2 regions of the Acidovorax sp. SDU_ACID1 genome follow, and region 1 is predicted to be linked to the other one. Evidence: riboswitches for the same ligand, from Rfam matches in the RefSeq annotation. Region 1 holds a riboswitch; the other holds the start of a gene.
What was found. A riboswitch is a leader RNA that binds a small molecule or an ion and turns the genes downstream of it on or off. The one in region 1 is predicted to bind thiamine pyrophosphate.
Positions count from the first base shown of each region.

Region 2: another riboswitch for thiamine pyrophosphate. It lies ahead of thiC (phosphomethylpyrimidine synthase ThiC); the one in region 1 lies ahead of AAG689_RS12980 (FAD-dependent oxidoreductase).

Region 1 covers NZ_CP152342.1:2,638,027-2,642,966, reverse strand. The annotation lists gene AAG689_RS12990 (thiazole synthase) at 1-683, opposite strand, end outside; gene thiS (sulfur carrier protein ThiS) at 691-888, opposite strand; gene AAG689_RS12980 (FAD-dependent oxidoreductase) at 885-1,991, opposite strand; TPP riboswitch at 2,025-2,126, opposite strand; gene thiD (bifunctional hydroxymethylpyrimidine kinase/phosphomethylpyrimidine kinase) at 2,179-3,033, shown strand; gene AAG689_RS12970 (SH3 domain-containing protein) at 3,017-3,481, opposite strand; gene AAG689_RS12965 (purine-cytosine permease family protein) at 3,647-4,918, opposite strand.
Region 2 covers NZ_CP152342.1:126,607-131,546, forward strand. The annotation lists gene ftsZ (cell division protein FtsZ) at 1-991, shown strand, start outside; gene lpxC (UDP-3-O-acyl-N-acetylglucosamine deacetylase) at 1,119-2,042, shown strand; gene AAG689_RS00575 (hypothetical protein) at 2,058-2,234, shown strand; TPP riboswitch at 2,239-2,399, shown strand; gene thiC (phosphomethylpyrimidine synthase ThiC) at 2,480-4,324, shown strand; gene AAG689_RS00585 (methyl-accepting chemotaxis protein) at 4,331-4,940, opposite strand, start outside.

The DNA.
Region 1 (4,940 bases):
GCACCGGCCATGGCCACGGGGTCGGTCGCCAGCGCCACGGCGGTGTTGAGCAGCACGCCGTCGTAGCCCCATTCCATGACCTGGCAGGCATGCGAGGGCAGGCCCAGGCCCGCGTCCACCAGCATGGGCACGGCCAGGCGCTCGCGCAGCAGTTGCAGCGCATAGGGGTTGACCGGGCCGCGCCCGGTGCCGATGGGCGCGGCCCAGGGCATGACGGCCTGGCAGCCCACGTCCACGAGACGCTGGCAGAGCACGAGGTCTTCGGTGCAATAAGGCAGCACGTGGAAGCCGTCCTTCACCAGCCGCTCGGCCGCCTGCACGAGGTTCAGCGTGTCGGGCTGCAGCGTGTAGTCGTCGCCGATCAGCTCCAGCTTGATCCAGGGCGTGTCGAACACCTCGCGCGCCATGTGGGCGGTGGTGATGGCTTCCTGCAGGCTGTGGCAGCCGGCGGTGTTGGGCAGCACGGGCACGTCCAGTTGCCTGAGCAGTTCCCAGAAGCTGCTGCCGGTCTCGGCCGCGTTGCTGCCCTGGCGGCGCAGCGACGCGGTGACCATGGCCGGGCGGGCGCGCCGCACGGCGGCCTCCAGCACGGCGGGAGAGGGGTAGCGCGCCGTGCCCAGCAGCAGGCGGCTCTGGAAGCGCTGGCCGTAGAGCACGAGCGCGTCGTCGGTGGTGTGGGTCATGGTGTTCTCAGCCTCCGGTGACGGGAGCGATGATTTCGATGCTGTCGCCCGCCTGCAGCGCGTGCGCGGCATAGCCGGCGCGGGGCACGAACTGCAGGTTCACGGCCACGGCGAAAGGGGGCTTGGGATTCAGGTGGGCCACGGCGTCGGCCACGGTGGCGCCGACGGGCAACTCGGTGGCGGTCTGGTTGATGAGGACGTTCATGAGGGCAGTGAAAGCGAAAGCGCGAAATCGGAGGCCAGCGCGGATTGTCCCGTGTTCAGCACCTGCAGCACCACGTCGAGCAGCGCGGGGGCGATCATGAAGCCGTGGCGGTACAGCCCGTTGACCTCCAGCACGCGCTGCCGCACCACGCGCACGGCGGGCAGGTTGTCGGGCAGGGTGGGGCGGCACTGGGTGGCGATCTCCAGGATGCGCGCCTCGGCGAAGCCCGGGTGCACCGCATAGGCGGCACTGAGCAGCTCCAGCGCGCTGCGCACGCTGGCGGGCGAGAGGTCGTCGGACTCGATCTCCGTCGCGCCGATCACGAACACGTGCTCCTGCTTGGGCGCGATGTAGATCGGGTAGCGCGGGTGCACCACGCGCGTGGGGCGCTGCAGCGTGACGTCCGGCGCGTGCAGGCGCACCACCTCGCCGCGCACGCCGCGCAGCGCCTGCCACTGGGTGCGTGCGCCCAGGCCGCGGCAGTCGATGACCCAGTCCGGCTGCCCCGCGCCGCCGGGCTGGAAGTCGCCCGGCGCGCGTGTGCTGTGCCAGTGCGTGCGCACGCCCAGCTGTTCCATGGTGGCGGCCAGCGCGGCCAGCAGCTGGCGGTTGTCGAGCTGGCCTTCGCCGGGCAGGTACAGCCCCTGGTGGAATCGGCCCGCCACGGCGCCCTCGCGCTGCGCCACGCCGGCCGCGTCCAGCACCTGCAGCGCGGGCAGGCCGGGCACGGTGGCCTGCGTCTGCTCCAGCTTGTGGCGCAGGCGTGCGGCCTCGGGCGCGTCCTGCCGGTGCCAGAGAATGAGGGTGCCCTCCTGCTGGAAGAAGACGGGCCCGGCCAGTTGCGCCAGCAGCGCGGGCCAGCGTCCCAGCGCATGCTGGCCCATGCGCACCACGCCGGGCTCGGTCACGGCCGATTCGGCGAGTGGCGCCAGCATGGCGGCTGCCACGCGCGCCGCGGAGCCTTCGGCGCTGGGGCCGCCGGCCTCGTGCACCTCGACCCTGTGGCCCTGGCGCGCGAGCTCCACGGCCAGCAGCCGGCCCATGAGACCGGCGCCGAGGAGGGTGATGGAAGCGGGGGAGCGAAGAAGAGGGTGCGCAGGCATCGTTGTTCCAAGGACGGGACAAGACAGAGCGTGGCACCGAGGCCTGAAACTTCCCACGCCAGCATGATCTGGATCGGGTGTGAGGGTCTTTCTCAGCCGCCTGCCCCAATGGCAGGGACACCCCTGTTTCGTCCGTGCTGGGAATTACAGCACAGGGGCAGTGTCCTTACGGTTGATAATTTTTGTCATGACGCAAGAAACACCGACTCCGGCCCGGCGCTATGCGCGCGTGCTGTCCATCGCCGGCTCCGACAGCGGCGGCGGCGCGGGCATCCAGGCCGACCTCAAGACCTTCAGCGCCCTGGGCTGCTACGGCATGACGGCCATCACCGCGCTGACTGCGCAGAACACGCAGGGCGTGTGCGGCATCCATGGCGTGCCGCCCGCGTTCCTGGCCGCGCAGATCGATGCAGTGGTGGAGGACATCGGCGTGGATGCGGTGAAGATCGGCATGCTGCATGCGCCCGAGGTGGTGCGCGTGGTGGCCGACGCCATCCGCCGCCACCGCCTGCCCCACGTAGTGCTCGACCCCGTGATGGTCGCCACCAGCGGAGACCGCCTGATCGCCCAGGAGACGGTGGGCGTGCTGGTGCGCGAGCTGTTCCCGCTGGCTTCCGTGGTCACGCCCAACCTGGACGAGGCGGGCCTGCTGCTGGGCCGCACGCTCGCCGCCGAGGACCAGCTGGACGCTGCCGCCACCGGCCTGCTGGACCTGGGCGCGCGCGCCGCGCTGCTCAAGGGCGGCCACCTGCCGGGCGAGCGCGTGGTGGACGTGCTGGCGTTGCCCGGCGGCGGGCTCCACCGCCTGGCCTCCCCGCGCATCGCCACGCACAACGGCCATGGCACGGGCTGCACGCTGTCGTCGGCCATCACCGCGCACCTGGCGCTGGGCCATGCGCTGCCGCAAGCCGTGGAGCTCGCGCGCGTCTACATCCTGGGCGCCATCGCCGCGGGGGCCGACGTGCGCACGGGCCATGGCCATGGCCCGCTCAACCACGGCTATGCGCCCGTGGCGCAGCGCATCGTCACCAGCCCCAGGTGAGCCGCTGGGCCACCCAGCCCTTCTGGCCGCTGGCGCGCTGCACCTGCGCCCAGGTGCCCGAGCGGCCCAGCGTGCGCATCACCTCGTGCTGCTCCAGCTGGCCCACGCGCTTGTGCTGGGTGCCCGGGCCGGCGCGCAGGTTGGCGGTGCGCGCGGTCACCACGCGGTGGGGCGTCTTGGCCGTGAGCGGTGCGAAGACCCAGCCCAGCGTCTCCTCATGGTCGCGTACCTTGAGCCACTGGCCCTTGCGCTGCTCGACCTGCAGCGGGTAGCCGCGCCCCAGCTCCCACGCCGTGGCGGAGCGCGTCGTGGGCTGCGTGCGGACATTGACCGTATTGCCGTGGATGCTGACGAACTCGCGCGCCTGTGCGATGGCGGGCAGGCACAGCGCGGCGGCGAAAGCGGCGCAGGAGAGGGTGCGGGCGAGGCGGGCCGGTGTGGAAGACACGGGGCGGTTACTCCTTGTGAAAATGGGTTGCAACACAAGGTGGAGGGGGCCACGCGATCGAAGTTCCGCGGTCGCTATATTTAAATGAGCGGCTCGCGCTTGCCGTTCGCCATGTTCAGCCGAAAAACAGGTGAAAGTCCTTGATCGACAAGCGCAAGCAGCTATCTATTCCGTAGCGTTGCGCGGGCGCGTGGCAAAGGCCAGTACGAAGCACACCGCCAGCGTGGGCAGCGCTGCGCCCATGCCCGGCAGCACGCGCGGCAGCAGGTGGTAGCAGGCGATGCCCGCCAGCCAGAGCACCACGGGCAGCCCGTGCACGCCGCGTGCGTTGCGCAGCAGCGCGCCGGCATGCGCGCCGAATGCCAGGCGCCCCAGGATTACGCCGAACAGCGGCACGAACACCGAACTGAGCAGCAGCAGAAACGGCTCCAGGCTGTGCATGGGCAGCACCAGCGCGAACGCCGTGCAGGCCAGCGCGACCATGAAGCCCCAGCGCCGCACGCTCCAGCGCGGCCACAGGCTGTGCGCCGACACCGAGCCTGAGTAGGTATCGCCATAGGCGTTGTCCACCTCGTCGATCAGGATCAGCGACAGCGCGATCAGCCCGCCCTGCGCCAGCAGCAGCGCCGTTACCAGGTCCTGGCTGGGCAGCACCAGCGCCACCAGCACGCCCAGCGCATAGCACCACATGTTGGCCACGGCATAGCCCAGCCAGGTGCCGCGCAGCGCGGCGCGCCCCTCGTGGCCGTGGCGCGCGTAGTCGGCCACCAGCGGCAGCCACGAGATCGGCATGGCGATCACCAGGTCCAGCGCGGGCAGCACGCCCATGCCGCCCGCGCCCTGGCGCGTCCACAGGGCCTCGATGCCTTGCGCATGCGCCAGCGCCAGGAACTGCCACGACAGCCACAGCAGCGACAGCACCACCAGCGGCAGCGCCACGCGCGCGATCAGCCGGCGCACCAGCCGCACCATGGAGCCGCCGATCAGCAGCATCACCACGCCGCCCCACAGCAGCGTGGCCAGCACCGGCCAGTAGCCCGCCGCCATCGCGCCCGCCTGGCGGCCGATGGCCACCGTGGCGTCGCGCATCACCACCAGCTCGAACGCGCCCCAGCCCAGCAGCTGCACGATGTTCAGCACGATGGGCAGTCCCGCGAAGCGCCGCCCGTAGACCGCGTGCATCAGCCCCGCGCTGGCCAAGCCGCTGTCGCAGCCGATTTTGGCCACCCAGCCCAGCAGCCCCGCGCCCACGAGGGAGCCTGCGACGATGGCGATGAGCGCTTCCTGCGTGCCCAGCGCGGGCATCAGGTAGGCGCCCACCTGCATCACCAGCAGGCCCACGCCCAGGCTGAACCACAGCGAGGCATGGTCGCTCCAGCGGAAGGCGCGCTGCTGCGGCGGCAGCGGGGTCAGGGATTCGTTGGCGGCGGTGGACATGCGTGCTCCGTTCGTAGGCAGA
Region 2 (4,940 bases), 2.5 Mb from region 1:
CCGCGAAGCCGCAGAGGCCGCGCAGGAAGACATCCGCCAAGCCATCGCCGGCGCGCACATGCTGTTCATCACGGCCGGCATGGGCGGCGGCACGGGCACGGGCGCTGCGCCCGTGATCGCGCGCGTGGCCAAGGAGATGGGCATCCTCACCGTGGGCGTGGTCACCAAGCCCTTCGACTGGGAGGGCGGCCGCCGCATGAAGAACGCCGACGAGGGCCTGACCGAGCTGGAGGCCAACGTCGACTCGCTGATCGTCGTGCTCAACGAGAAGCTGCTCGAGGTGCTGGGCGACGACATCACCCAGGACGAAGCCTTCGCGCACGCCAACGACGTGCTCAAGAACGCCGTGGGCGGCATCGCCGAGATCATCAACGAATACGGCCAGGTGAACGTCGACTTCGAGGACGTGCGCACCGTCATGGGCGAGCCCGGCAAGGCCATGATGGGCACGGCCACGGCCAGCGGTCCTGACCGTGCGCGCATCGCCGCCGAGCAGGCCATCGCATGCCCGCTGCTGGAGGGCATCGACCTGTCGGGCGCCAAGGGCGTGCTGGTACTGGTCACGGCCAGCAAGGGCAGCCTGAAGCTGTCCGAGTCGCGCCTCGCGATGAACACCATCAACGCCTACGCCTCGCCCGATGCGCACGTCATCTTCGGCGCCGCCTACGACGACACGCTGGGCGACGAGATCCGCGTGACCGTCGTGGCCACCGGCCTGTCGCGCGCCAACGCCCGCCGCCAGCCCATGCAGGTGGTGCAGGGCAGCCTGCGCACCGGCACCGACAACGTGGCCTACCAGATGCCCATGGCCGGCGCCGCCGTGGCCGGCGGCGTGCTGGGCGGCACGGCCCAGGCCGACTACGGCAACATGGCCGTGCCCAGCGTGTGGCGCACCAACCGCACCCAGGCCGCGGCGCGCGTGGACGCGCTGTCCTCGGGCGGCATGGACGACCTGGAGATCCCGGCCTTCCTGCGCAAGCAGGCCGACTGAGCCTTTGCGGCCTTGCACGAACCGGCCGCGCCTTCCGGGGCGCGGCCGGTTTTTTTGTCTGTGCGGCTATCGCGCCGATAGCGGGATTTCCCGTGCCCCACAAGGGTGCGCCCGGTAAAATCGCCGGATGCTCCAGCAACGCACCATCAAGACCCTGACCCGCGCCGTCGGCGTAGGCCTGCACAGCGGCCAGCGGGTCGAGTTGACGTTGCGCCCGGCTCAAGCAGACACGGGCATCGTGTTCCGCCGCGTCGACCTGCCCGAGCCGGTGGACATCCCCATCACCGCGACGGCCGTGGTCGATACGCGCATGGCCTCGACCATCGGCGCGGGCGGCGCCAAGGTGCATACGGTGGAGCACCTCATGTCCGCCTGCGCGGGCCTGGGGCTGGACAACCTCTACATCGACATCACGGCCGAGGAAGTGCCCATCCTCGACGGCTCCTCGGCCTCGTTCGTGTTCCTGCTGCAAAGCGCGGGCGTGGAACTGCAGAACGCGCCCAAGCGCTTCATCCGCGTCAAGCGTCCCGTCGAGGTGCGCGAGGGCGAGGGCAACAACCTCAAGTGGGCGCGGCTCGACCCGTACCACGGCTTCAAGCTGCGCTTCGAGATCGACTTCGCCCACCCGGCCGTCGATTCCACGGGGCAGAGCGTGGAGTTCGATCTGGGCAGCGGCAACTACACGCGCGACATCGCGCGCGCGCGCACCTTCGGCTTCACCAAGGACGTGGAGATGCTGCGCTCCAACGGCCTCGCGCTCGGCGGCGGGCTGGACAACGCCATCGTCATGGACGACTACAAGGTGCTCAACAGCGACGGCCTGCGCTACGACGCCGAATTCGCCCGGCACAAGATCCTCGACGCGATGGGCGACCTGTACCTCGTGGGGAAGCCGCTGCTGGCCGCCTACAGCGCCTTCCGCTCGGGCCACGCGATGAACAACCTGCTGCTGCGTGAACTGCTCGCGCACGAGGATGCGTGGGAGATCGTCACGTTCCAGAACGAGCGCCACGCCCCCGCGGGCTTCGCGCAGCCCGCGCGGGCCTGGTGACGGAGTGCCCGCGCGATGCTGATCTTCCGCTGGGCCGTGATGCTGCTGCTGCTCGCGGCGGCCGTCTCCTTCGCCTTCTTCGCTGCCACGGGCCAGCAGCGCTACAAGCGCTTCGGCCTGGTCATCGTCAAGTGGACGATCATCGCGGCCTTCATGTTCTTCGCGGTGCTGGTCCTGGAGCGTTTGGCGTAAACTGCGCCTCGCTCCGGGGTGCACGTAGGAGTCTGTTCAAGTTTTTTAGCGATCTCTAGAAAACCTTGAACAGGCTCCTGGGCGTGCTGAGACGGCGGACCTGACCGCCGGAACCGCGAACTTGATCTGGTTAGTACCAGCGTAAGAAGAGCTGCAGTGGGAATCCGTGCGTGTGCCATGGCACGCGCGCGGGCCATCCCGCCGATTTGCGGAGCATTCCATCCACCTTCACCGGAGTGCCCGCCATGAACGCCCCCGACAAGTTCGCCCAACTGCTCGCCCTTACGCGCGAGCCCTTTCCCGCATCCACCAAGTCGTACATCGACGGCAGCGCGCCGGGCCTGCGCGTGCCCGTGCGCGACATCGCGCTCACCAACGGCGAGGTGGTGAGCGTGTACGACACCTCGGGCCCCTACACCGATCCCTCCGTGCAGATCGACGTGCGCCAGGGCCTGGCCAGCGTGCGCGGCGCCTGGATCGCCGCACGCGGCGACACCGAGAGCTACGAGGGCCGGGTGCGCCAGGCGCTCGATGATGGTCAGAAGGGCGAGGACGGCGAACGCCTCGCGCACCTGCGCGCCGAGGCGGCCGCGCTGCAGCGCCGGCCGCTGCGCGCCAAGAGCGGAGCCAACGTCACGCAGATGCACTACGCGAAGAAGGGTATCGTCACGCCGGAGATGGAATACGTGGCCCTGCGCGAGAACGGCCGCCGCGAGTGGATGCAGCAGTACATGCAGGACGTGGCGCGCGAGCAGCGCCTAGCCGGCAACCCCCTGGGCGCGAGCATCCCGAAGTTCATCACGCCCGAGTTCGTGCGCGACGAGGTGGCGCGCGGCCGCGCCATCATCCCCGCCAACATCAACCACCCCGAGGTGGAGCCGATGGCCATCGGGCGCAACTTCAAGGTGAAGATCAACGCCAACATCGGCAACTCCGCCGTCACCTCCAGCATCGAGGAAGAGGTGGAGAAAATGGTCTGGGCCATCCGCTGGGGCGCGGACAACGTGATGGATCTCTCCACCGGCAAGAACATCCACACCACGCGTGACTGGATCGTGCGCAACGCGCCCGTGCCCATCGGCACCGTGCCGATCTACCAGGCGCTGGAGAAGGTGGGCGGCATCGCCGAAGACCTGACCTGGGAGATCTTCCGCGACACGCTGATCGAGCAGGCCGAGCAGGGCGTGGACTACTTCACCATCCACGCGGGCGTGCGCCTCGCGTTCATCCACCTCACGGCGCAGCGCCGCACTGGCATCGTCTCGCGCGGCGGCTCCATCATGGCGAAATGGTGCATGGCGCACCACTGCGAGAGCTTCATCTACGAGCACTTCGAGGACATCTGCGACATCATGAAGCAGTACGACGTGTCCTTCAGCCTCGGCGACGGCCTGCGCCCCGGCTGCGCGAGCGACGCGAACGACGAGGCGCAGTTCGCCGAACTGCGCACGCTGGGCGAACTCACGCAGACCGCCTGGAAGCACGACGTGCAGACCATGATCGAAGGCCCGGGCCACGTGCCCATGCACATGATCCAGGCCAACATGACCGAGCAGCTCAAGCACTGCCACGAGGCGCCGTTCTACACCCTGGGCCCGCTGACCATCGACATCGCGCCCGGCTACGATCACATCGCCAGCGCCATCGGCGCCGCCATGATCGGCTGGATGGGCACGGCCATGCTCTGCTACGTGACCCCCAAGGAGCACCTGGGCCTGCCCGACCGCGACGACGTGAAGCAGGGCATCATCGCCTACAAGATCGCCGCGCACGCGGCCGACGTCGCCAAGGGCCACCCGGGCGCCCGTGCGCGCGACGACGCTTTGAGCCAGGCGCGCTTCGACTTCCGCTGGCAGGACCAGTTCAACCTGGGCCTGGACCCGGAAACCGCGCGCGAATTCCACGACGAGACGCTGCCCAAGGACTCCGCCAAGGTGGCGCATTTCTGCTCGATGTGCGGCCCCAAGTTCTGCTCGATGAAGATCACGCAGGAGGTGCGCGAGTTCGCGCAGCAGGGGCTGCAGGAGAAGGCGGCGGAATTCAACCGCACGGGCGGCGCGCTGTACGTGCCGATCCAGCCCGTGGCCTGACGGCGTTCAGGCGCCGGGCAGCAGGGCGAGCCGCGGCGGCTCGCCCGCCCGCGGCGCTGGCAGCACGAAGCGGCTGATCAGCGCGCTCAGCTCGCGCGCCTGGGTGTGCAGGCCCTCGGCCGCGGCGGCCGATTCCTCCACCAGCGCGGCGTTCTGCTGCGTCATCCGGTCCAGGCCCGAGACGGCCTGGTGGATGGCGGCGATGTCGCGGTCCTGCGCCTGGGCATGGGCGGTGATCTCGCCCATGGTCTGCGCGGCATGCCCGACCGCCGCGACGATGCGCTGCATGGTGGCGCCGGCCTGGCCCACGAGGTGGCTGCCCGCCTCCACCTGCTGCACCGATGCGCCGATCAGCGCCTTGATCTCCCGGGCGGCCTGGGCCGAGCGGTTGGCCAGGCTGCGCACCTCCTGCGCCACCACGGCGAAGCCCCGACCCTGCTCGCCAGCGCGCGCGGCCTCCACGGCGGCGTTGAGCGCCAGGATGTTGGTCTGGAACGCGATGGAGTCGATCACGCCCGTGATGTGGGCGATCTTGCGCGAGCTGGCCGTGATCTGGCCCATGGTGCCCACCACCTGCGCGACCACGCCGCCGCCCTCGCGCGCCACCCCCGCAGCC